3 regions of the Streptomyces sp. NPDC111628 genome follow, and region 2 is predicted to be linked to each of the others. Evidence: riboswitches for the same ligand, from Rfam matches in the RefSeq annotation. Region 2 holds a riboswitch; each other region holds the start of a gene.
What was found. A riboswitch is a leader RNA that binds a small molecule or an ion and turns the genes downstream of it on or off. The one in region 2 is predicted to bind cobalamin.

Region 1 (7,294 bases), on a different contig from region 2:
CCGGCACCTCGTCCGGCCCCTGCTCCTTGAAGGAGAAGGGCACCGTGACGAGCCGTCCGTCGAACTCCGGGATCGCGACCTGCATCGCCGCGTCCATGGGGGACAGGGCGGCGTCGGAGGCCTCCCAGGCGGCCCGGGAGGAGGTGAGGCAGAGGCCTTGCAGCACCGGCACGTTCAGGTCGGCCAGCGCACCGATGTCCCACGCCTCCTCGTCACCGCCCGCCGAGGCCTGCGAGGCGTGCGTGCCGCCGGCCGCGAGGACCGTGGCGACGAGGGCGTCGGCCCGGCCCAGCAGCTCGTACAGCCCGGGGTCCGCGCCGCGCAGCGAACCGCAGTACACGGGCAGGGCGTTGGCGCCGCGCGCCTCGATCGCGTCGCACAGCGTGTCGACGAAGGCGGTGTTGCCGCTCAGCTGGTGGGCGCGGTAGAAGAGCACGCCGACCGTGGGACGGCCCTCGGTGTGGAGACGCTCGCCGTGGACGCCGTACTCCGGCATCTTCCGCGGCTCGTCGAAGCCCTCGCCGGTCAGCAGCACCGTGTCCGACAGGAAGCGCGCCAGCTGGGTGAGGTTGTCCGGGCCGCCCTCGACCAGGTAGCGCAGGGCCTCGGCCACCACCCCGGCCGGGACCGACGACTCGGCCATCAGCTCCGCGTCCGGCACGCTCTCGCCGCCCAGCAGGACGGTCGGGAGGCCGGCGGTCTTCAGCGCGGCGAGCCCGTCCTCCCAGGCGCGCTTGCCGCCGAGCAGGCGGACCACGGCGAGGTCCGCGCCCTCGACCAGCCCGGGCAGCTCCTCGCGGACGTCGACCCGGGTCGGGTTGCCGATCCGGTAGGCGGCGTCCGACGCGCGGGCCGCCAGCAGGTCCGTGTCGGCGGTCGACAACAACAGCACTGTGCTCATGCGGGCGCTCCCGGTGGAATGAAGGGCAGTCCTTGCGGAGCGCCGGACTCGATGAGCCGCCACAGCGCGTCCGTGTCCGCGTGGTGTTCGATCAGGTCGCCGAGCCGGTCGAGCTGCTCCTCGCGCAGCGCGGCGAACGAGGTGTCGGGGGCCGGCACGAAGCGGCGGCCCGCGGCGGCGGCCACCTCGCGCAGGAACGCCCGCCGGAAGCCGTCCGACTCCAGCGAGCCGTGCCAGTGCGTGCCCCAGGTCTGGCCGACCCGGCAGCCGTCCAGGCTGCGTCCTCTGTCATCAGAGATGAACGCATCACCCGCTACCACTTCGGCGACCCCGTGGTGGATCTCGTACCCCTCGACGCGCTCGCCGAGGGCCTCGCCCACCGGCCGGGTGAGGGTCTTGTCGCGGTCGAACCGCACCCGCACGGGGAGCAGTCCCAGCCCGTCCACGTGCCCGGCGCGGGACTCGACCTCGTCCTCGATGTGCTCGCCGAGGAGCTGGAAGCCGCCGCAGATGCCGAGCACGGGCCGCTGCTCGGCGACCCTCCGGACGAGCGCGTCCGCCAGCCCCCGCTCCCGGAGCCACTCCAGGGCCCGGACCGTCCCGCGCGTCCCCGGCACGATCACCAGGTCGGCGTCGGCCAGTTCCTCCGGCCGGTCCACGAACCGCACCACGACGCCCGGTTCGGCGGCCAGCGCGTCCACGTCCGTGAAGTTGGACATCAGCGGGACCGCGCAGACGGCGACCCGCAGCACGTCCTCGCCGACCGGCGGCGCGACGACGGACTCCCGCACGGTCCCGCGCAGGGAGACGCGCAGCCCGTCCTCCTCGTCGATGCCGAGCCCGTGCCGGAAGGGCAGCACGCCGTACGTCCGCCGCCCGGTGAGACCGTGCAGCATCTCCAACCCGGGCTCCAGGAGCGACACATCACCCCGGAACTTGTTCACCAGGAACCCGGCGACCAGAGCCTGGTCCTCGGGCGCCAGCAGCGCCACCGTGCCGAAGAAGGAGGCGAAGACGCCCCCGCGGTCGATGTCGCCGACGACGAGGACGGGGAGTCCGGCGCCCCGGGCGATCCCCATGTTCACGATGTCGGTGCGCCGCAGGTTGATCTCGGCCGGGCTGCCCGCGCCCTCGCAGATCACCGCGTCGTACGTGCCGCGCAGTTCGGCGAGCGAGTCGAGCACCGTGCCGAGCAACCGCTCCTGGCGCCCGCCGTGATAGCCGCGGGCGCTCATCTCGCCCACGGGCCTGCCGAGCAGCACGACCTGGCTGCTGCGCTCCCCGCCGGGCTTGAGCAGCACGGGGTTCATGTGCGCGGTCGGCTCCACCCGGCAGGCCTGGGCCTGCATGGCCTGGGCCCGCCCGATCTCGGCGCCGTCCCGGGTCACGAAGGAGTTGAGCGACATGTTCTGCGCCTTGAAGGGCGCCACCTTGACGCCCTGGCGCACCAGCCAGCGGCAGATCCCGGCGGTGACGACGCTCTTGCCGGCGTCGGAGGTGGTGCCCGCGACGAGGAGGCCACCGTTCATGACGTACGTCCCTTCGTGACACCCGGGTTCTTCGCGGTGGCCCCGCGCGCGAGCAGCCGCGCGCCCGCGCACACGCCCAGCGCCAGCAGGCCCACGCGCCGGGACAGCCGTACGGCACGGTCGATGTCGCCGGAACCGGCCCGTACGGCGCGTCCCGCCGCCCCGTTGAGGACGGGCCGGTGCTCGACCCGCCCGCCGTAGGAGAGCGTGCCGCCGAGCCGCACGCCGAGGGCGCCCGCGAAGGAGGCCTCCACGGGCCCGGCGTTGGGGCTCGGGTGCTGTGCGGCGTCCGCGCGCCAGGCCCGCAGGGCGCCGCGCGGGTCACCGCCCGCCACGGTGGTCAGCACGGCGGTGAGGCGGGCGCCCGGCCAGCCCGCGAGGTCGTCGAGGCGGGCCGAGGCCCAGCCGTAGCGGCGGTACCTGGGCGACTTGTGGCCGACCATCGCGTCCAGGGTGTTCACGGCCCGGAAGCCGAGCAGCCCGGGGACCCCGGCCACCGCGCCCCACACCAGGGCGCCCACCACCGCGTCGGAGGTGTTCTCGGCGACGGACTCCACGACGGCCCGGGCGATCCCGTCGGCGTCCAGCGCCTGCGGGTCCCGCCCGCACAGGTGCGGCAGCCGCGCCCGCGCCGCCTCGACGTCCCCGGCCCCCAGCGCACGGCCGATGGCAGTGGCCTCGCGGGCCAGCGAGGTGCCGCCGACGACCGACCAGGTGGCCGCGGCGGTCAGCGCGACGGAGGCGGCGGGGGAGCGGCGTACGGCATGCGCGGCGGCCGAGCCGAGGACGGCGGCGCCGCCGGCGCACACGACGGTGTGCAGGGCGCCCCGGCCCCGGTGGTCCCGCCACAGCACCTGTTCCACGGCGCCCGCGGCACGGCCGAACACGGCGACCGGGTGTCCGCGGCGAGGATCGCCGAGGAGGAGGTCACCGAGGAGGCCGGCGGCGGCGCCGTACGCGAAGACGCGTCCGGCACGCACGGCTCAACCGGCCGTGGGAAGGGGAAGTCGAAGCGTGTCGCTGGTGAGCCCGGAACGGCAGCCGCGCATGGCGATAGGTCCTCACTCAGGGTGTCCGCGCCCTGGTTCGAAGAGCACGGCGGCGAGAGTTCCTGGCTCCCGGGGATCCTGTCCCCGGTCACAGTGGCGGGACCGCGCCGGATTCGCACCGGGCTTCCTCTTCTGCCGCCGTAGATGGCCCCGGAAGTCCACCACGGCCCGCGAACACCCGTCAACCTGGCGTTGACCTGCGACGGGGGAGTGTGCGAAGGCCCACACCCGAGTGGTGTGCGCCGGCACGCGAAGAGGCGGGGCGCGGAACGGTTCGAGTCCGTCCCGCGCCCCGCCCCGGAGCGTGCGCGGTGGTGCGCAGGGCGCTCAGGCGACGATCAGATAGATCCCGTACGCCACCGCCGCCAGGCAGGCCGCGAAGCACGCGTACGCGCCGGTGACCGCGAGGGCCGCGGAGCCGCCCTGGGCGGCGGCCCGCTCCTGGCGGGAGAGGCCGACGATGCCGAGGGTGAACAGGCCCACCAGGGCCACCGTGACCACGAGGCTGACGCCGAAGACGGAGCCGAGGGCTGCCCAGTCGATGCTCATGGAGGTTCGCTTCCTTCGTACCCGGCAGGCGGGTTCAGACGGTGGTGGCGGCCGACGGGGCCTTGGGGTCGGGGGTGGTGGCCGGGGCGGGGACGGTGGCCGCCAGGTCCTCGGTGGCGCCCGTCGGGGGCGGCGACACGGCGGCCATCGCCGTGGTGACCACACCGGCGGGCTCGGGCTGCCCGGGCCCCTCGGTGTCCACCGGGTCGCCGTCGACGACGTTGGTGTGGTCGACGACCTCGCGGCGGGAGATCCGCCAGATCGCGAAGCTGGACGCGATCAGGAACACCGCGACGAGGGCCGTGCCCCAGTCGCCTGCGCGGCAGACCCACTCGGCGAGCGCGGCGACCAGGGCCGCGGCCGGCAGCGTCAGGCCCCAGGCGACGAACATCCGGGTGGCCGTGGACCAGCGGACCACGCCGCCCTTGCGGCCGAGGCCCGCGCCCATCACCGCACCGGAGACCGAGTGCGTGGTGGACAGCGAGAAGCCGAGGTGGGAGGAGGCCAGGATGACCGTGGCGGCGCTGGTCTGGGCGGCGAAGCCCTGCTGCGGCTGGAGGTCGGTCAGGCCCTTGCCCATGGTGCGGATGATGCGCCAGCCGCCCAGGTAGGTGCCGAGCGCGATGGCCAGGCCCGCGCTCAGGATGACCCACACGGGCGGGTCGGAGTCGGGGGCGAGCGAGCCGCCGGCGATCAGGGCGAGGGTGATGATGCCCATGGTCTTCTGGGCGTCGTTGGTGCCGTGGGCCAACGAGACCAGACCGGCGGAGGCGATCTGGCCGGCCCGGTAGCCCTTCTTGGCGGCCCTGCCGTCGGCCTTGCGGCCCAGCGAGTACGTCATCCGGGAGGCGAGCATCGCCGCGAGGCCGGCCACGATCGGGGCGGCGATCGCGGGCAGGAGCACCTTGGTGACGAGCACGTCGCCGTTGACCGCGCCGATACCGGCCGAGGCGACGGCGGCACCGATCAGGCCGCCCATCAGGGCGTGCGAGGAGCTGGACGGAAGCCCGACCAGCCAGGTCAGGAGGTTCCAGAGGATCGCGCCGACCAGGGCGGCGAAGATGACCTCGGGACGGATGCCGGTCTCGTCGACGAGACCCTTGGAGATCGTGTTGGCGACCTCCACCGAGAGGAAGGCGCCTACAAGGTTGAGGACGGCGGACATCGCCACCGCCACCTTGGGCTTGAGCGCACCGGTCGAAATGGTCGTTGCCATCGCGTTCGCGGTGTCGTGGAAACCGTTCGTGAAATCAAACGCGAGTGCGGTTACCACCACAATCGCGAGGATCAGCGAGAAGCTTTCCATTTACCCAGGCAATCGTTCGAGGTCGTTGGCGCGACGAACGTAGGTAACCAGGGTGAACGGAAGATGAACTGGGCAGGGCGTCACGGTGACCGGAAGCGGTGTCGCGGCCTCCCTCTGCGTGCCCGCTCCGGTGCTCTCCGGAGACGTCCCTGGCAGGATCACCGCGAGGGCGTTCGGCGACGGGACGTGAGGGGCGCGCGGGCGCCCCGGAGGAGTGGGTGACTGTGACGCAATCGCGGGCCGGGGGCGGGGAGACGGCCGGAACGACGGTTGGAAAGACCGCCGAGGAAGCGGCCTGGGCGGAACTCGTCGCGACGGCTCGCCGGACGGTGGCGGACGGGCTGGTGGTCGGCACCTCCGGCAACGTCTCGGTGCGCGTCGGCGACACGGTCCTGGTCACCCCGTCGGGCGTCCCCTACGACCGGCTGACTCCGGACGACGTGACCGGCGTCGACCTGGACGGACGCCGGCTGCTCGGCACGCTCGTCCCCACCAGCGAACTGCCCATGCACCTCGCCGTGTACCGCGCCGACCCCGGCGCCCGGGCCGTCGTCCACACCCACGCCGTGCACGCGACGGCGGTCTCGCTGCTCGTCCCCGAACTCCCGCCGGTGCACTACATGACCGCCGCCCTCGGCGGCCCCGTCCGGGTCGCCCCCTACGCGGCCTACGGCACCGCCGAACTCGCCCGCGGCATGCTCGACGCCCTCGCCGACCGCACCGGCTGCCTGCTCCGCAACCACGGCACGATCACCTACGGCACCTCCCTCGACCAGGCCTACGACCGCACCGCCCAGCTCGAGTGGATGTGCCGCCTGTGGCTGACCGCGTCCTCGGTGCCGGGCCACTCGCCGTCCCTGCTGACGCCGGCCCAGCTGGCGGAGGTGACGGAACGCCTGCGCGGGTACGGGCAGCGAAGCTGACGCGCGGGTGCGTGCCGGGCGGCTGCGGGGGTACCGGCTACGGGACACGAAGACCTCGTCACCCACTGTCACGCGTCCACTGGCCGCCCGAGGACTCCACCAGGAGACTGGCCCCATGCGCACTGTCACCGCAACGGCAGCCGCCGTCACCGCAGCACTGGCGACCGGAGCGGCGAGCGTCGCCGTCGGCCGACTCGCCAGCGACGCCGCGCTCAAGGCGCCCCCCGGCCGGCCCCTGCCCACCGAGCCCCGGCTCACCGTGCACGGCACCGCCGCCGGACAGATCACCCTCACCCGGGACCTGGCCGCCCTGCGCCCCGGCCGGTACGGGCTCGCCGGGGACGGCTCCCACGCGGTGGTCGGCCCGGTCCTGGACACCGCCGAGCACGGCGCCGACACCGTCGTACGCCGCCTCGAACGCGTCACGCACGGCACCCTCGAGACCGGTGACCGGGCCTGGTTCACGCCGAATCTGTACGTCGGGAACCCGGGCACGGCCCTCGACCTCGAGTACGCCGACGTCGAGGTCCCGGGAGAACTCGGTCCGCTCCCTGCCTGGTTCCTGCCCGGGGCCCGGCCGACCTGGATCATCGCCGTGCACGGCCTGGCCGCCACCCGCGAACACGCGCTGAACCTGATCGCTCCCCTGCACCGCCGCAACGTCCCGGTGCTCGCCCTCGCCTACCGCGGCGACGTCGGCGCACCGCCCTCGCCCGACGGCCTGCACCACTTCGGCGAGACCGAGTGGCGCGACGTGGACGCGGCCGTCCGCTACGCCCTCGACCACGGAGCCCGCCAGGTCGTCCTGCTCGGCTGGTCCACCGGCGCCACCATGGCGCTGCGCACCGCCGCGCTCTCCGGCGTGCGCGAGCGCATCGCGGGGCTCGTGCTGGACTCCCCGGTGCTCAGCTGGGAGACCACCCTGCGCGCCCTGGCCGCCGCCCGCCGCACCCCCGGCGCACTCCTGCCGCTCGCCGTCCGGGCCGCGCAGGGCCGCGCCGGGCTGCACGCCGACCGGGACACCGGCACGGCCGGCC
Region 2 (7,294 bases):
GCCGGCACCCTGATCGTCCTCGCCGTCCTGCCCGGCCGCCGCGCCCGCGCCCAGCAGGCGGAGGACGCCCGGGAACCGGAGTACAGCGGCGCGGCGAGCTGACCCCGGGCAGCGCCCGTCACTCCGCCAGCGCCGCCAGCTCCTCCGCCGTCCGCGGGCCCCTCGCCGAGTCCGCCAGCAGGCCCCGCGCCCGCAGCAGCCCGGCCGCCGCGACGCCCCAGGGGAGCCGCAGCCTGGCCTGCCGCAGCAGGTCGGTGCGGGCCAGCGTCGGGGCAGCCGGGCCGGTGCGCACACCGTCCGGGGTGAGCAGGGCTGCGTCGTCGGACCAGCGCAGGGCGAGGTCGACGTCGTGGGTGGCCATCACCACGGTGGTGCCGCCCGCGCGCAGTCGGTCCAGGGTGGCCAGCAGCCGCTCCTGCCCGTCCGGGTCGAGACCGGCGGTCGGCTCGTCGAGGATCAGCACCCGGGGCCGCATCGCGACCGCCCCCGCGATAGCGGTCCGCTTGCGCTGCCCGTACGACAGCAGGTGCGTGGGCCGCTCGGCCAGCGCCGCGATGTCCAGCGCGGCCAGCGCCTCCCCGACCCGGGAGCGCACCTCCGCGTCGGGCAGCCCCAGGTTCAGCGGACCGAAGGACACGTCCTGGCCGACCGAGGCCGCGAAGAGCTGGTCGTCCGGGTCCTGGACCACCAACTGCACGGCGGTCCGCAGCCGGGTCAGCCCCTTGCGGTCGTAGGTCACCGGCTCACCGTCGACCGTCAACGTCCCCGCGCGCGGCCTCAGGCCGCCGCTCAGCAGCCGCATCAGCGTCGTCTTGCCACTGCCGTTGCGGCCGAGCAGCGCCAGCGCGCGCCCCTCGCGCACCGCGAAGTCCAGGCCCGCCAGCACGTCCGGACCCTCCTCGTACGCGAACGACGCGCCCCGCAGGGCGACCAGGGCCGGGGCCGGTTCAGAGGACTGGTCCGGTTCGCTCACGACAGGGGTCCTTCCAGTACGAGGGTGAGGGCGGCCAGCGCCGCGAGCAGCGTGACGCTCGCCGCCGTGAACGGCACCGAGACCCGGGCCTCGGGTACCAGCACGCGCAGGGTGCCGTCGTAACCGCGCCCGGCGAGCCCGGTCTGGAGCCGGGCCGCCCGGTCGAAGGCCCGCACGAACGCGGTGGCGCCGAGCCCGCCGAGCGAACGCCAGGCCGCCGCCCGGCTGGTGTGCCCGAGCCGCGCGGCCTGCGCCTCACGGATCCGGCGCACCGAGTCCAGCAGCAGGAAACTCATCCGGTACGTCACCAGCGCCACGTCCACGACCGGCGCCGGCACCCCGGCCCGCACCAGGCGCGGCAGCAGGTCGGACATCGGCGTGGTGAACGCGAACAGCAGCACCCCCAGCGAGGCCGCCGAGGTGCGCAGCAGCAGCCCGCCCGCGCGCACCGCACCGCCGTCGGCCGCCGTCAGGAACCCGTCCGGGCCCCCGACCTGGACCAGCAGCGGCAGCGCACCCGTCACGCAGAAGCCCAGCGGCACCCGGTAGGCCCGCCACAGCCGGCGCCCGGGCACGCCCGCCGGGCCCAGCAGCACCGTCAGTGCCGCCACCAGTACCAGCGCCGCGCCCGGCCAGGGCGGCAGCGAGATCGCGAGCACGGTCAGGCCGAGACCGAGCACGGCCTTGTCCACGGGATGGCGGCGGCGCCAGCGACTGCTGTGCGCCGCCGCGTCGATCGGCAGCACTCAGGCCCCTTCGGGGGTGTCCCCCGCAGCCGCCGTGGCCTCGGAAGTGGCCAACGCCCGCTCCTCGCCCTGCCGCCGGCCCCGGCGCAGTCCGAAGTAGTACGCCAGCACGCCCGCGCCGAGCGCGGCCTGGAGGGCGAACAGCGCCGACTCGACCTCCCCGGACGGCGGTTCGTACAGCGGGGAGAACCACGGTTCGTAGTCCGGTTCGATCTCGGTGATCGCCGTCTCCGCCTCCGCGTCGGCCCCGGCGAACGGCTCCTCCTTGTGGTCGCCGAGCCCCAGCACCAGCGGCAGCACCGCCAGCGCGGCCACGGCGAGCAGCAGCAGGGTGTTGATCTTCGCGTTCCGGCTCATCGGGCCGCCACCGCCTCCTGCTTCGGCTCGCCCGACCGCGTCAGCAGCACGCCCAGCCGGGTCAGTTCGCCCTTGCTGGACTGCACCAGCAGCCGCATCACGATCACCGTGAGCAGGCCCTCGCTCACCGCGAGGGGAATCTGCGTGACGGCGAAGATCGAGCCGAACTTGCCGAGCGCGCCCAGGAACCCGCTGCCCGGGTCCGGGAAGGCCAGCGCCAGCTGCACGCTGGTCACGCAGTACGTGGACAGGTCGGCGACGAACGCGCCGGAGAACACCGTGACCATCAACGGCACGTCCCAGCGGCGCAGCAGCCGGTAGACGCCGTACCCGGCCCAGGGGCCGACGATCGCCATCGAGAAGACGTTGGCGCCGAGCGTGGTCAGCCCGCCGTGGGCGAGCAGCAGCGCCTGGAAGAGCAGGGTGATGGTGCCAAGGACCGCCATGATCGGCGGCCGGAACAGGATGGCGCCCAGACCGGTGCCGGTCGGATGGGAGCAACTCCCGGTGACCGACGGCAGCTTCAGGGCCGACAGGACGAACGTGAAGGCCCCGGAGGCGCCGAGGAGCAGCGTGCTCTCCGGGTGCTCCCTGACCTCACGGGTGAGTGACCGGACTCCGTGGACGACGAACGGCGCGGACGCGACACCCCAGGCGATCGCGTGCGCCGGTGGCAGAAAGCCCTCGGCTATGTGCATGGCTCAGCAGACCCTCTCCAGCACCTCGTGGATGGACGACGCGCCTTGGCCGGTCTCCTGGCTTACGGGTACCACCGCCCGTGCTCCGCCTTCCCGGATCGCAAGCGATCCAGTGGCTGCCCGCGAGGGCCGGAGCCGGACTTCCCGATTCACAGTGGCGAGGGCCGCACCGGCATCACACCGGATTTCCCGTTCACCAAGGCGTGGCGACAGTAGTGCTCCCACGGGGGCGGGCACAAGCGGGCCTCGGGCCCGGCGGGCGCCCCGCCCGGCCGTCGAACAGGCCTCGGGACTGCGTAAACGCCCGGCGCCGCCGTCAGCGGGACCGGCCGCCCCGCTCGGGTCGCCGGACCACCATGTCCCGCATCCGGGTGGTCAGCGCGGTCGCGGCGGCCGTGAGGAAGACGAAGCTGTAGGTGATCTGGAGGATGGCCACGACCCGCGCGGCCTGGCCGCGCGGGGTGATGTCCCCGTACCCGACGGTCGCGAGCGTCACCACGGTGAAGTACAGCGCGTCGATCCGGGTGTGCAGTCCGCTGAACTCGCCCGGCGACTTGGCGAGGGCGTAGTACGTGGCCGAGAAGACGTGCACGGACAGGACGATCAGCAGCGAGATGACCACCCCGGGCCGGCTGTCCGGACGGTCCAGGAGAACGTGCCGGATCTGCCGCAGCAGCAGCAGGGCCACGAGGGTCAGCAGCAGGGCGAACAGCACCCAGCTCAGCAACGGCCGCTGCGGCCCCAGCTGGTCGAGGGGGAGCAGGAAGTACGCCACGACCACGGCGGCCGCGATCCCGACCCGTACGAGCCAGGGCCGGACGGCGTCCCAGCCGGTACGGGGACGCGGCCGAGGCCGGGGACGTGGCTGTGCGGTCCGGTGGTCCTTCACCGCGCCGCTCCCGCCGTCGGCGCTCCGTCCGGCGTCCCGCCCGCCTCCGGCCGGGTCCGGCGCACCAGCTGGGCCACGACGAACGAGACGACCGAGGCCATGACGATCAGCGGCATCTGGTCGTGGGAGTCCCGGCCCATCAGCAGCACCGCCAGGACCGAGCTGGCCAGCGGCAGCCCCGTCACCGCGGCGGCCGCGGCGGCGATGCCGAGGGCGAGGGCCGGGGTGGCGCCGAAGCCGGGCAGCCCGGAGCAGGCCAGGGCCGTCGCCGCGCCCAGCAGGACGGCCGGGAAGATCGGGCCGCCGCGCAGCGCGCCCAGCGCGATGCCCCAGGCCAGCGCCTTGCACGCGACCAGCGCGACCAGCGCCCCCACGGACCAGGCGTGCGGCTGCGCGGCGAGCTGGGCGAGGGTGGCCTGGCCGGACAGCGCGGCCTCGGCCGGGGAACGGCCGGTGATCAGCGCGTACGCGGCGACACAGACGCCGACCGCGGTGGCGCAGGCGACGGTGCGGGCGGCCGTGCGGCGCCGGGTCCAGGTGACGGTGCGGCGGCCCAGCGCGCGGGCCAGCGTCACCAGTACGGCGATCAGGGCGGCGGTGGGCAGGCCCCACAGGAAGTCCCCCGCGTCCGGATTGGCCTGCGGCGGCAGGTCGGGCAGGCCCAGCGCGCCGATCTCCAGCCCCGTCCACTGCCCGAAGCCGGTGAAGACCAGGGCGCCGGTCGCGCTGGCCAGCAGGCAGGGCAGCAGCAGGGCGACCAGCTGGGTGCCGGCCAGCCCCGCCCCCTCGATGAGCAGGACCGCCGCCGCGATCGGGCCGCCGAGGATGGTGGAGATCGCGGCGGTGGAGCCGGCCGTGGCGAGGATCGCGCTCGCCCGCTGGTCGCCGCCCGCGCCCGCCCGCCGTACCGCCAGCAGGGCGAGCCCGCTGCCGACGGCCATGAGCGGGGCCTCGGGGCCCAGCACCACGCCGAGCGGCAGCGTGGCCAGCGCGGCCAGCACCGCGCCGGGCAACGCCCGGGGGCCGACGGGCGCGCCGCCCAGGCCGTTCACCGGCAGATGGCCGCCGCCGCCCGGCATCCGGGTCACGATCGGCGCCAGGATCAGCCCGGCGAGCACCAGCGCGGGCAGCGGCCACCACCACGGCGGGGTGTCGTACCCGGCCGCCTCGGGCAGCGAGGTCCACACCCAGTGCTGCAACTCGTGCTGGAGCCCGACGAAGAAGAAGCAGGCCAGCGCGATGGGCACCCCCAGCAGCACGCACAGCAGCAACAGCCGCCGGTAGCCGGGGCTGAGCAGGGTCTGCCGCAGGGACCGCTCCGCCCGGTCCGGGACGGCGTTCGCCGGCGCGGTCACGGAACCCGTCCGCGCGGGCCCCGCCGGGGCAGCGGCCGACTCGTCACACGCCCTCCTTCGTCCCGCCCGGGTCCGTCGGTCACCGGGGCCGCGGGTGCCGCTCAGTTAACGCGAGGCCGGGGGCGCCCGCATGCGCACGCCCGGCGCGCGATTCACCCGTACGGCGGACCCGCGTGGCCGGGGAGCGCGGCCACCCGCAGGCTCTGAATGACCTGTCGGTGCCGTCGGGCGCCGGTGGGCAGCTGCCCCGTACGGGGGACACAGAAAGGACTCCGCTCATGAGCCAGCACGCCGAACCCACTCCCGGCCGGCCGTCCCACGGCGGCGACGCCTCCTGGGCCCAGCGCTCGGGGGACCGCACCAGCGGCTGGGTGACCGGCGGTGTCGTCTTCGCGGGTGTACTGCTGCTGCTGAACGGCGCGCTCGCCGTCCTCCAGGGCATCGCGGCCATCGCCGAGGACGACGTCTACGCCCGTATCGGCACCTACGTCTACGAGATGAGCCTGACCGGCTGGGGGATCGTCCACGTCATCCTCGGCGCCCTCGTGTTCGTCACCGGTTTCGGTCTGCTCAAGGACATGGCCTGGGCGCGGGTGGCGGGTATCGTCCTCGCCTCGCTGAGCCTGATCGCCCAGTTCCTGTTCCTGCCGTACGCGCCCGTCTGGTCCGTGATCATGATGGCGATCGACGTGTTCGTGATCTGGGCCCTGGCGAGCCGTCAGGACAGCGCGTCGTCCCGGGCCTGAGACGCCACGCCCGGATCCGACGGACGGTCACCCCGCACCCGCGGTGGTGACCGTCCGTCGGATCCGGGCTCAGTGGCGGCGCAGGCTCCGGGCCAGCGCCGTCGCCGCCGCCGCGGTGCCCACGGCGGCCGCCGCCGCGGCCGCGAGGGCCAGGGCCCGGGCCCGCGGACCGGGAGCGGCCGGCCGGGCGCCCGGGGCGGTCCCGTACGCGCTGCCCGGGGTCCCCGGGCCGGTCGCGGGGCCGGGCGGCAGGGCCGAGGCCAGCAGTTCCGCCAGATGGACGCCCTCGTGGCCGCCGCTGTCGAACTCGTGGATCTGGGTGCGGCAGCTGAACCCGTCGGCGAGGACGACGGCCGACTCGTCCTCCTCCCGCAGCCGCGGCAGCAGCACCCGTTCCGCGCACGCCTCGCTGACGTCCAGGTGACCGCGCTCGAAGCCGAAGTTGCCGGCCAGCCCGCAGCAGCCGGAGTCCAGCCGTTCCGCGTCCACCCCGGCCCGGCGCAGCAGCTCCTGGTCGGCCTCCCAGCCCAGTACCGCGTGCTGGTGGCAGTGCACCTGGGCCAGCGCCCGCGCGGACCGGTCGGGGACCTTCGGCGGCTCGTAACCCGGGGAGTGCCCGGTGAGCAGCTCCGAGAGGGTCACCGTCTGCTCGGCCAGCCGCAGCACGTCCTGGTCGCCGGGGAACAGCTCGGCCGCGTCGGCCCGGAACACGGCCGTGCAGCTCGGCTCCAGTGCCACGACCAGGCCGCCCGCCCGGACATGCCCGGCCAGGGCGCGCACGGTCCGGGTGAGGACCTTCTCGGCCGTGCCGAGCTGCCCGGTGGAGATCCAGGTCAGCCCGCAGCACAGCGGCTCGTGCGGCAACTCCACCCGCCAGCCGGCCTGTTCGAGGACCCGTACCGCCGCCCGGCCGATGTGCGGGTGGAAGTGGTTGGTGAAGGTGTCCGGCCACAGCAGCACGGACCCGCGGCGGCCGTCACCCTCGGGCTCGTGGTCCGCGAACCACTGCTCGAAGGTCCGCTCCGCGAACAGCGGCACCTCCCGGTCGGCCACTCCGGCCACCAGCACCGCGGCCTTCGACAGCAGCGGCGCGTGCGTGAGCGCGTTGACCACCGGCGCGAGCCGGGCGCGGCCCACCACCTGCGCGAGCGCCGGCAGCCAGCCCATCGACCAGTCCGAACGCGGCCTGCGCCACGGCCGACCGGCGTAGTGGTGGGACAGGAACTCCGCCTTGTACGTGGCCATGTCCACGTCCGCCGGACAGTCCTTCTTGCACCCCTTGCAGGCCAGGCACAGATCGAGGGCGTCCTTCACCGCCTCCGAACGCCAGCCGTCCCGGATCGCGCCGTCCCCGTGCCCGTCGAGCATCTCGAACAGCAGCCGGGCCCGGCCCCGCGTCGAGTGCTCCTCCTCGCGGGTCACCTGGTACGACGGGCACATCACCGTGCCGTCGCTGGTGTGCTGCCGGCACTTTCCGACCCCGACGCAGCGATTGGCCGCCTGGGAGAACGAACCCCCGTCGTGCGGAAA
Region 3 (7,294 bases), on a different contig from region 2:
ACCCCGGGCACACCGGTTCCGCCGGAGCGCACCCTGGCCGCCGAGTTCGACACCTCGCGCACGACGGTGCGCCAGGCCCTGCAGGAGCTGGTCGTCGAGGGCCGCCTGGAGCGCATCCAGGGCAAGGGCACCTTCGTCGCCAAGCCCAAGGTGTCGCAGGCGCTGCAACTCACCTCGTACACCGAGGACATGCGGGCCCAGGGCCTCGAACCGACCTCTCAGCTGCTGGACATCGGTTACATCACCGCCGACGACCGGCTCGCCGGGCTGCTGGACATCACGGCCGGCGGCCGGGTGCTGCGCATCGAGCGGCTGCGCATGGCCAACGGCGAGCCGATGGCGATCGAGACCACCCACCTCAGCGCCAAGCGCTTCCCCGCCCTGCGCCGCTCCCTGGTGAAGTACACGTCCCTCTACACCGCGCTCGCCGAGGTGTACGACGTCCATCTCGCCGAGGCCGAGGAGACCATCGAGACCTCCCTGGCCACCCCGCGCGAGGCCGGTCTGCTCGGCACCGACGTGGGCCTGCCCATGCTGATGCTCTCCCGGCACTCGCAGGACCGCACCGGTCAGCCGGTGGAGTGGGTGCGCTCGGTGTACCGGGGCGACCGCTACAAGTTCGTGGCCCGCCTCAAGCGGCCCCAGGACTAGCACAAATCCGGCATAGCTCCGCGCGCACAGGCGCGAAGTTGCAGTTGAGGACCGATATACGGACGAGGTCTTCCGCTGTCTTGACACCGTCACCTACATTTCGTGCGCACTGCACGAGGTGATCAGCGAGGGGACGGAGCCGCGCATGTCAGAAGACACAGAAGTGAGCAGAGAGCCGGTGGTGACGCCGGTGCGCGTCGTCATCGGGCTCTGTCTTGTCGCACCGTTCGTCGCCATGCTGTGGGTCGGTTCGTACACCAAGACGGACCCGACCTTCATCGGCATCCCGTTCTTCTACTGGTACCAGATGGCCTGGGTGCTGATCTCGACCGTGCTGACGGTGACCGCGTACAAGCTGTGGCAGTGGGACCAGCGCGGCCGCGCCGCCGCCCGCTCCGCCGCCGCCCCCTCCTCTCCGTCCGCTCCCTCCGCTCCGAAGGGCGGTGAGTCGCGATGAACGACGGCGTGAACGGCGTCGCACTCGCCGTCTTCATCTTCTTCTTCGTCCTCGTCACCGCCATGGGCTTCCTGGCCGCCCGCTGGCGCCGGGCCGAGAACGAGCACAGCCTCGACGAGTGGGGCCTCGGCGGCCGCTCGTTCGGCACCTGGGTCACCTGGTTCCTGCTGGGCGGCGACCTGTACACCGCGTACACCTTCGTGGCCGTCCCGGCGGCGATCTACGCGGCGGGCGCGTCCGGCTTCTTCGCGGTGCCGTACACGATCCTGGTCTACCCGCTGATCTTCACCTTCCTGCCCCGCCTGTGGTCGGTCTCGCACAAGCACGGGTACGTGACGACCTCGGACTTCGTGCGCGGCCGGTTCGGCTCCAAGGGCCTGTCGCTGGCGGTGGCCGTCACCGGCATCCTGGCGACCATGCCGTACATCGCGCTCCAGCTGGTCGGCATCCAGGCCGTGCTCGACGTGATGGGCGTCGGCGGCGGCGAGGACACCAACTGGTTCGTCAAGGACCTGCCGCTGCTGATCGCCTTCGGTGTGCTGGCGGCGTACACGTACTCGTCGGGGCTGCGCGCCCCCGCGCTGATCGCGTTCGTGAAGGACACGCTGATCTACATCGTCATCGCGGTGGCGATCATCTACATCCCGATCAAGCTGGGCGGCTTCGACGACATCTTCGCTTCGGCGAGCGACAAGTTCACCGAGGCGGGCAAGGGCGGGGTGGTGCCGGACGCGGGGGGCCAGTGGACCTACGCGACCCTGGCGCTCGGCTCGGCCCTGGCGCTGTTCATGTACCCGCACTCGATCACCGCCACGCTGTCCTCGCGCAGCCGTGAGGTGATCCGCCGCAACACCACGATCCTGCCGCTGTACTCGCTGATGCTGGGCCTGCTCGCGCTGCTCGGCTTCATGGCGATCGCGGCCGGGGTGAAGGTGGACAACGGCCAGCTGGCGATCCCGCAGCTGTTCGAGAACATGTTCCCGGACTGGTTCGCGGGTGTCGCCTTCGCGGCGATCGGCATCGGCGCGCTGGTCCCGGCGGCGATCATGTCGATCGCGGCCGCGAACCTGTTCACCCGCAACATCTACAAGGACTTCATCAAGCCGGACGCCACGCCGCAGCAGGAGACGAAGGTCTCCAAGCTGGTGTCGCTGCTGGTGAAGGTGGGCGCGCTGATCTTCGTCCTGGGCATGGACAAGACCGTCGCGATCAACTTCCAGCTGCTGGGCGGCATCTGGATCCTGCAGACCTTCCCGGCCCTGGTCGGCGGCCTGTTCACCCGCTGGTTCCACCGCTGGGCGCTGCTCGGCGGCTGGGCGGTCGGCATGGTCTACGGCACCGTCGCCGCCTACGGTGTCGCCTCGCCGACGCAGAAGCACTTCGGCGGCTCCTCCGACGAGATCCCCGGCATCGGCGAGATCGGCTACATCGGTCTCACCGCCTTCGTGCTGAACGTGCTGGTCACCGTGGTCCTGACCTTCGTCCTGCGGGCCGTCAAGGCGCCCGACGGCGTCGACGAGACCAAGCCGTCCGACTACACGGCGGACGCCGGCGACCCCGGCGTCCAGGTGGAACTGCCCCCGGCCACGGCGGGCAGCTCGCACTAGCGGCGCTCTTCAGCGGGCCGTCGGAGAAATCCGGCGGCCCGTTGTCGTACCCGTGGGGCACACTCGGCGTCATGGACTTCGTGATCCGGCGGGCGACGGCCGAGGAGTACGACACCCTCGGCGAGATCACCGCGCAGGCCTATCTGCGCGACGGCCTCCTCGACTTCGGGGAGAGCGACACCTACCTGGACGAGCTGCGCGACGTGGCCAAGCGGGCGGCGGCCGCCGAGGTGCTGGTCGCCGTGGCCGACGGCCGGGTGCTCGGCGGCGTGACCTTCGTGCCCTCCGGCGGCCCCATGGCGGACATCGCGCGTCCCGGCGAGGCCGAGATACGCATGCTCGCCGTCGCCCGCGAGGCACGCGGCCGCGGGGCGGGCGAGGCTCTGGTGCGGGCCTGCCTCGACCGCGCCCGGACGGTGGCCGGTTGCACGGGCGTCGTGCTGTCGACCCAGACCGCCATGCGCACCGCCCACCGCCTCTACGCCCGCCTGGGCTTCGCCCGCACGCCCGACCGCGACTGGAACCCGCTGCCGGAGCTGGACGACATCACGCTGCTCACCTACGCACTGACGCTCTGACACGGCCGCGGCACCCCGCCACAACACCCCGCCGAGACACAACATCTGGGGGTGCTCGCGCCCCCCGGCACAAGATGTATGCTCGTGCTCGCTGTCGCCGCAGGGGAATCCGGTGCGAATCCGGAACTGTCCCGCAACGGTGTACTTGCGTGCATCCGTACGTCTTCGCACGTGCGCGCACGCCTGTCCAGTCCGAGGACCTGCCGACAGTGCGCCCGGCCGTCCCGGTCCGGGTGCCATGTCGTCCGGGCCTCGTGGAGTGGGCCGGTGGACGCGGACGCCGTGCGCGCTCGTGAGCCCCCCTGCCCTCCGCCAGGCCCCGTGCCGAGCGAGGGAGTGCTCCACGTGACCATCGCGCCAGCCGATCCGGCTTCAGCGACCCCGGTGACGGCGACCGGGGAACCCGACGGACCCGGTGCCGCCCTGCTGCGGACCCTGACCGGGCTGACCGCCGACCTCCAGGGCGCCGACCCCGGCCGGGTGGCCGCCGCCGCACTGCGCGGCCGGTCCGCCCGCGCCGACGAGGCCGAGCTGCGCGAGCTGGCCACCGAGGCGGCCGCCGGTCTGATCTCGGAGGACCCGGTCTACTCCCGGCTGGCCGCCCGCCTGCTGACCATCGGCATCCGCGCCGAGGCCGCCTCCCAGGGCGTCGTCACCTTCACCGGCTCCGTCGCCACCGGCCACCGCGAGGGCCTGATCGCCGACCGCACCGCGGCCTTCGTACGGCTGCACGCGGCCCGCCTCGACGGGCTGATCGACCCGGCCGCCGACGACCGCTTCGGCTACTTCGGCCTGCGCACCCTCTACAGCCGCTACCTGCTCCGCCACCCGATCACCCGCAAGGCGGTGGAGACGCCCCAGCACTTCCTGCTGCGGGTCGCCGCCGGACTCGCCGAAGACGACACCTCCCGCGCGGTGGACGAGGTCGCCGCCCTGTACGGCCTGATGAGCCGCCTGGACTACCTGCCCTCCTCCCCCACCCTCTTCAACTCCGGCACCCGGCACGCCCAGATGTCGTCCTGCTACCTCCTGGACTCCCCCAAGGACGAGCTGGACTCCCTCTACGACCGCCTCCACCAGGTGGCCCGCCTGTCCAAGCACGCCGGCGGCATCGGCATCGCCTACTCCCGCGTCCGCGCCCGGGGTTCGCTGATCCGGGGCACCAACGGGCACTCCAACGGCATCGTCCCGTTCCTGAAGACGCTGGACGCCTCGGTGGCGGCCGTGAACCAGGGCGGCCGGCGCAAGGGCGCGGCGGCGGTCTACCTGGAGACCTGGCACGCGGACGTCGAGGAGTTCCTGGAGCTGCGGGACAACACCGGCGAGGACGCCCGCCGTACGCACAACCTGAACCTCGCGCACTGGGTGCCGGACGAGTTCATGCGGCGGGTGGACGCCGACGGGACCTGGTCGCTGTTCTCCCCCGCCGACGTGCCGGAGCTGACCGACCTGTGGGGCGAGGAGTTCGACGCGGCCTACCGCAGGGCGGAGGAGGCGGGGCTCGCCCGCAAGTCGCTGCCCGCCCGCGAGCTGTACGGCCGCATGATGCGCACCCTCGCGCAGACCGGCAACGGCTGGATGACCTTCAAGGACACCGCCAACCGCACGGCGAACCAGACCGCGACCCCCGGTCACGTCGTCCACTCCTCCAACCTCTGCACGGAGATCCTGGAGGTCACCGACGACGGGGAGACGGCGGTCTGCAACCTGGGCTCGGTCAACCTCGGCGCGTTCGTCGACCCGGCGCAGGGGGACATGGACTGGGAGCGCCTGGACGCCACCGTCCGCACCGCGGTCACCTTCCTGGACCGGGTCGTCGACATCAACTTCTACCCGACCGAGCAGGCGGGCCGCTCCAACGCCCGCTGGCGCCCGGTCGGCCTCGGCGCGATGGGCCTCCAGGACGTCTTCTTCCAGCTGCGCCTGCCCTTCGACTCCCCCGAGGCGAAGGCCCTGTCCACCCGCATCGCCGAGCGGATCATGCTCGCCGCGTACGAGACCTCCGCCGACCTCGCCGAGCGGGGCGGCCCGCTGCCGGCCTGGGAGAAGACCCGTACGGCCAAGGGGGTGCTGCACCCGGACCACTACGGCGTCGAGCCCGCCTGGCCGGAGCGCTGGGCCGCGCTGCGCGCGCGCATGGCGACCACCGGGCTGCGCAACTCGCTGCTCCTGGCCATCGCGCCGACCGCGACCATCGCCTCCATCGCCGGGGTCTACGAGTGCATCGAGCCGCAGGTGTCCAACCTGTTCAAGCGCGAGACGCTGTCGGGTGAGTTCCTCCAGGTCAACTCGTACCTGGTGGACGACCTCAAGCGGCTCGGCGTGTGGGACGCACGCACCCGTGAGGCGCTGCGCGAGGCCAACGGCTCGGTGCAGGGCTTCACCTGGATCCCCGAGGACGTGCGCGCGCTGTACCGCACGGCCTGGGAGATCCCGCAGCGCGGCCTGATCGACATGGCCGCCGCCCGCACCCCTTACCTCGACCAGGCCCAGTCGCTGAACCTGTTCCTGGAGACGCCGACCATCGGGAAGCTCTCCTCGATGTACGCGTACGCCTGGAAGCAGGGCCTGAAGACCACGTACTACCTGCGTTCGCGCCCGGCGACCCGGATCGCCCGCGCCGCGGCCCGCGCCACCACCGTCCCCGTGCAGGCCGGCCCGGACCCCGAAGCGGTCGCCTGCTCCCTGGAAAACCCCGAGTCCTGCGAGGCCTGCCAGTAATGACCACCGAGATCCCCGCGAACCCCGCGACGCCCGTCACGAAGAACCTGCTCGACCCGGGCTTCGAGCTGACCCTGCGCCCCATGCGCTACCCGGACTTCTACGAGCGCTACCGGGACGCCATCAAGAACACCTGGCACGTCGAGGAGGTCGACCTCCACTCGGACGTCGCCGACCTGGCGAAGCTCAGCCCCATGGAGCAGCACCTGATCGGCCGCCTGGTGGCCTTCTTCGCCACGGGTGACTCGATCGTCGCGAACAACCTGGTGCTGACCCTCTACAAGCACATCAACTCCCCCGAGGCGCGGCTGTACCTGTCCCGCCAGCTCTTCGAGGAGGCCGTCCACGTCCAGTTCTATCTGACGCTGCTCGACACCTACCTGCCCGACCCGGAGGACCGCGCCGCCGCCTTCGCGGCCGTGGAGAACATCCCGTCCATCCGGGAGAAGGCCGAGTTCTGCTTCAGGTGGATGGACTCGGTGGAGTCGATCGACCGGCTGGAGACGCCGGCCGACCGGCGCCGCTTCCTGCTGAACCTGATCTGCTTCGCGGCCTGCATCGAGGGCCTGTTCTTCTACGGCGCCTTCGCCTACGTCTACTGGTTCCGCAGCCGGGGGCTGCTGCACGGCCTGGCCACCGGCACCAACTGGGTGTTCCGGGACGAGACCATGCACATGTCCTTCGCGTTCGACGTCGTCGACACCGTGCGCAAGGAGGAGCCGGAGCTGTTCGACGACCGGCTCCAGGAGCAGGTCACCGACATGCTGCGGGAGGCCGTCGAGGCCGAGCTGCAGTTCGCGCGCGACCTGTGCGGTGACGGCCTCCCGGGCATGAACACCGACTCGATGCGGCAGTACCTGGAGTGCGTGGCCGACCAGCGTCTGACGCGCCTCGGCTTCGCCCCGGTGTACGGCTCCGAGAACCCCTTCTCCTTCATGGAGCTGCAGGGGGTTCAGGAGTTGACCAACTTCTTCGAGCGGCGCCCCTCGGCGTACCAGGTGGCGGTGGAGGGCACGGTCGACCTGTCCGAGGACTTCTGAGTCTTCTGGGTCTCCTTCCCGTGGCGGGTCCGGGCCTCCCCGTCCTCCTGGGCCTCCCTGATCTGGCGGTCGATGCGCCGGTCGCGCACGATGCCGATCACCGAGGGCAGGATCATGAGGACGAGGAGTCCGAAGGTGGCGAGCATTCCGACGAGGGCTTCGATCTGGTTTCCGGTCATGACACCACTGTCACGCCGGTGACTCCTTACCGGGAGTGGCAGGACTGCCGTAAGGCCTCGA

Region 1: it holds a riboswitch for cobalamin, as region 2 does, so the genes downstream of both, ACZ7MF_RS32855 (cobalamin biosynthesis protein) here and ACZ7MF_RS30460 (energy-coupling factor ABC transporter permease) in region 2, are expected to answer to the same signal.
Region 3: it holds a riboswitch for cobalamin, as region 2 does, so the genes downstream of both, ACZ7MF_RS05710 (ribonucleoside-diphosphate reductase subunit alpha) here and ACZ7MF_RS30460 (energy-coupling factor ABC transporter permease) in region 2, are expected to answer to the same signal.

The regions. Positions count from the first base shown of each region.
Region 1 is NZ_JBVKBZ010000007.1:50,130-57,423, reverse strand. Features, by position in the region: gene cobN (cobaltochelatase subunit CobN) at 1-901, opposite strand, end outside; gene ACZ7MF_RS32860 (cobyric acid synthase) at 898-2,430, opposite strand; gene ACZ7MF_RS32855 (cobalamin biosynthesis protein) at 2,427-3,410, opposite strand; cobalamin riboswitch at 3,517-3,657, opposite strand; gene ACZ7MF_RS32850 (hypothetical protein) at 3,807-4,028, opposite strand; gene pitH (low-affinity phosphate transporter PitH) at 4,063-5,334, opposite strand; gene ACZ7MF_RS32840 (class II aldolase/adducin family protein) at 5,559-6,257, shown strand; gene ACZ7MF_RS32835 (alpha/beta hydrolase family protein) at 6,373-7,294, shown strand, end outside.
Region 2 is NZ_JBVKBZ010000006.1:215,994-223,287, forward strand. Features, by position in the region: gene ACZ7MF_RS30440 (MFS transporter) at 1-102, shown strand, start outside; gene ACZ7MF_RS30445 (ATP-binding cassette domain-containing protein) at 119-973, opposite strand; gene cbiQ (cobalt ECF transporter T component CbiQ) at 970-1,719, opposite strand; gene ACZ7MF_RS30455 (energy-coupling factor ABC transporter substrate-binding protein) at 1,720-2,076, opposite strand; gene ACZ7MF_RS30460 (energy-coupling factor ABC transporter permease) at 2,073-2,774, opposite strand; cobalamin riboswitch at 2,805-2,990, opposite strand; gene ACZ7MF_RS30465 (potassium channel family protein) at 3,091-3,555, opposite strand; gene ACZ7MF_RS30470 (chloride channel protein) at 3,660-5,018, opposite strand; gene ACZ7MF_RS30475 (DUF7144 family membrane protein) at 5,297-5,764, shown strand; gene ACZ7MF_RS30480 (FAD-binding and (Fe-S)-binding domain-containing protein) at 5,834-7,294, opposite strand, start outside.
Region 3 is NZ_JBVKBZ010000001.1:1,159,413-1,166,706, reverse strand. Features, by position in the region: gene ACZ7MF_RS05730 (GntR family transcriptional regulator) at 1-651, shown strand, start outside; gene ACZ7MF_RS05725 (DUF3311 domain-containing protein) at 797-1,108, shown strand; gene mctP (monocarboxylate uptake permease MctP) at 1,105-2,715, shown strand; gene ACZ7MF_RS05715 (GNAT family N-acetyltransferase) at 2,787-3,293, shown strand; cobalamin riboswitch at 3,372-3,515, shown strand; gene ACZ7MF_RS05710 (ribonucleoside-diphosphate reductase subunit alpha) at 3,639-6,014, shown strand; gene ACZ7MF_RS05705 (ribonucleotide-diphosphate reductase subunit beta) at 6,014-7,054, shown strand; gene ACZ7MF_RS05700 (hypothetical protein) at 6,967-7,233, opposite strand.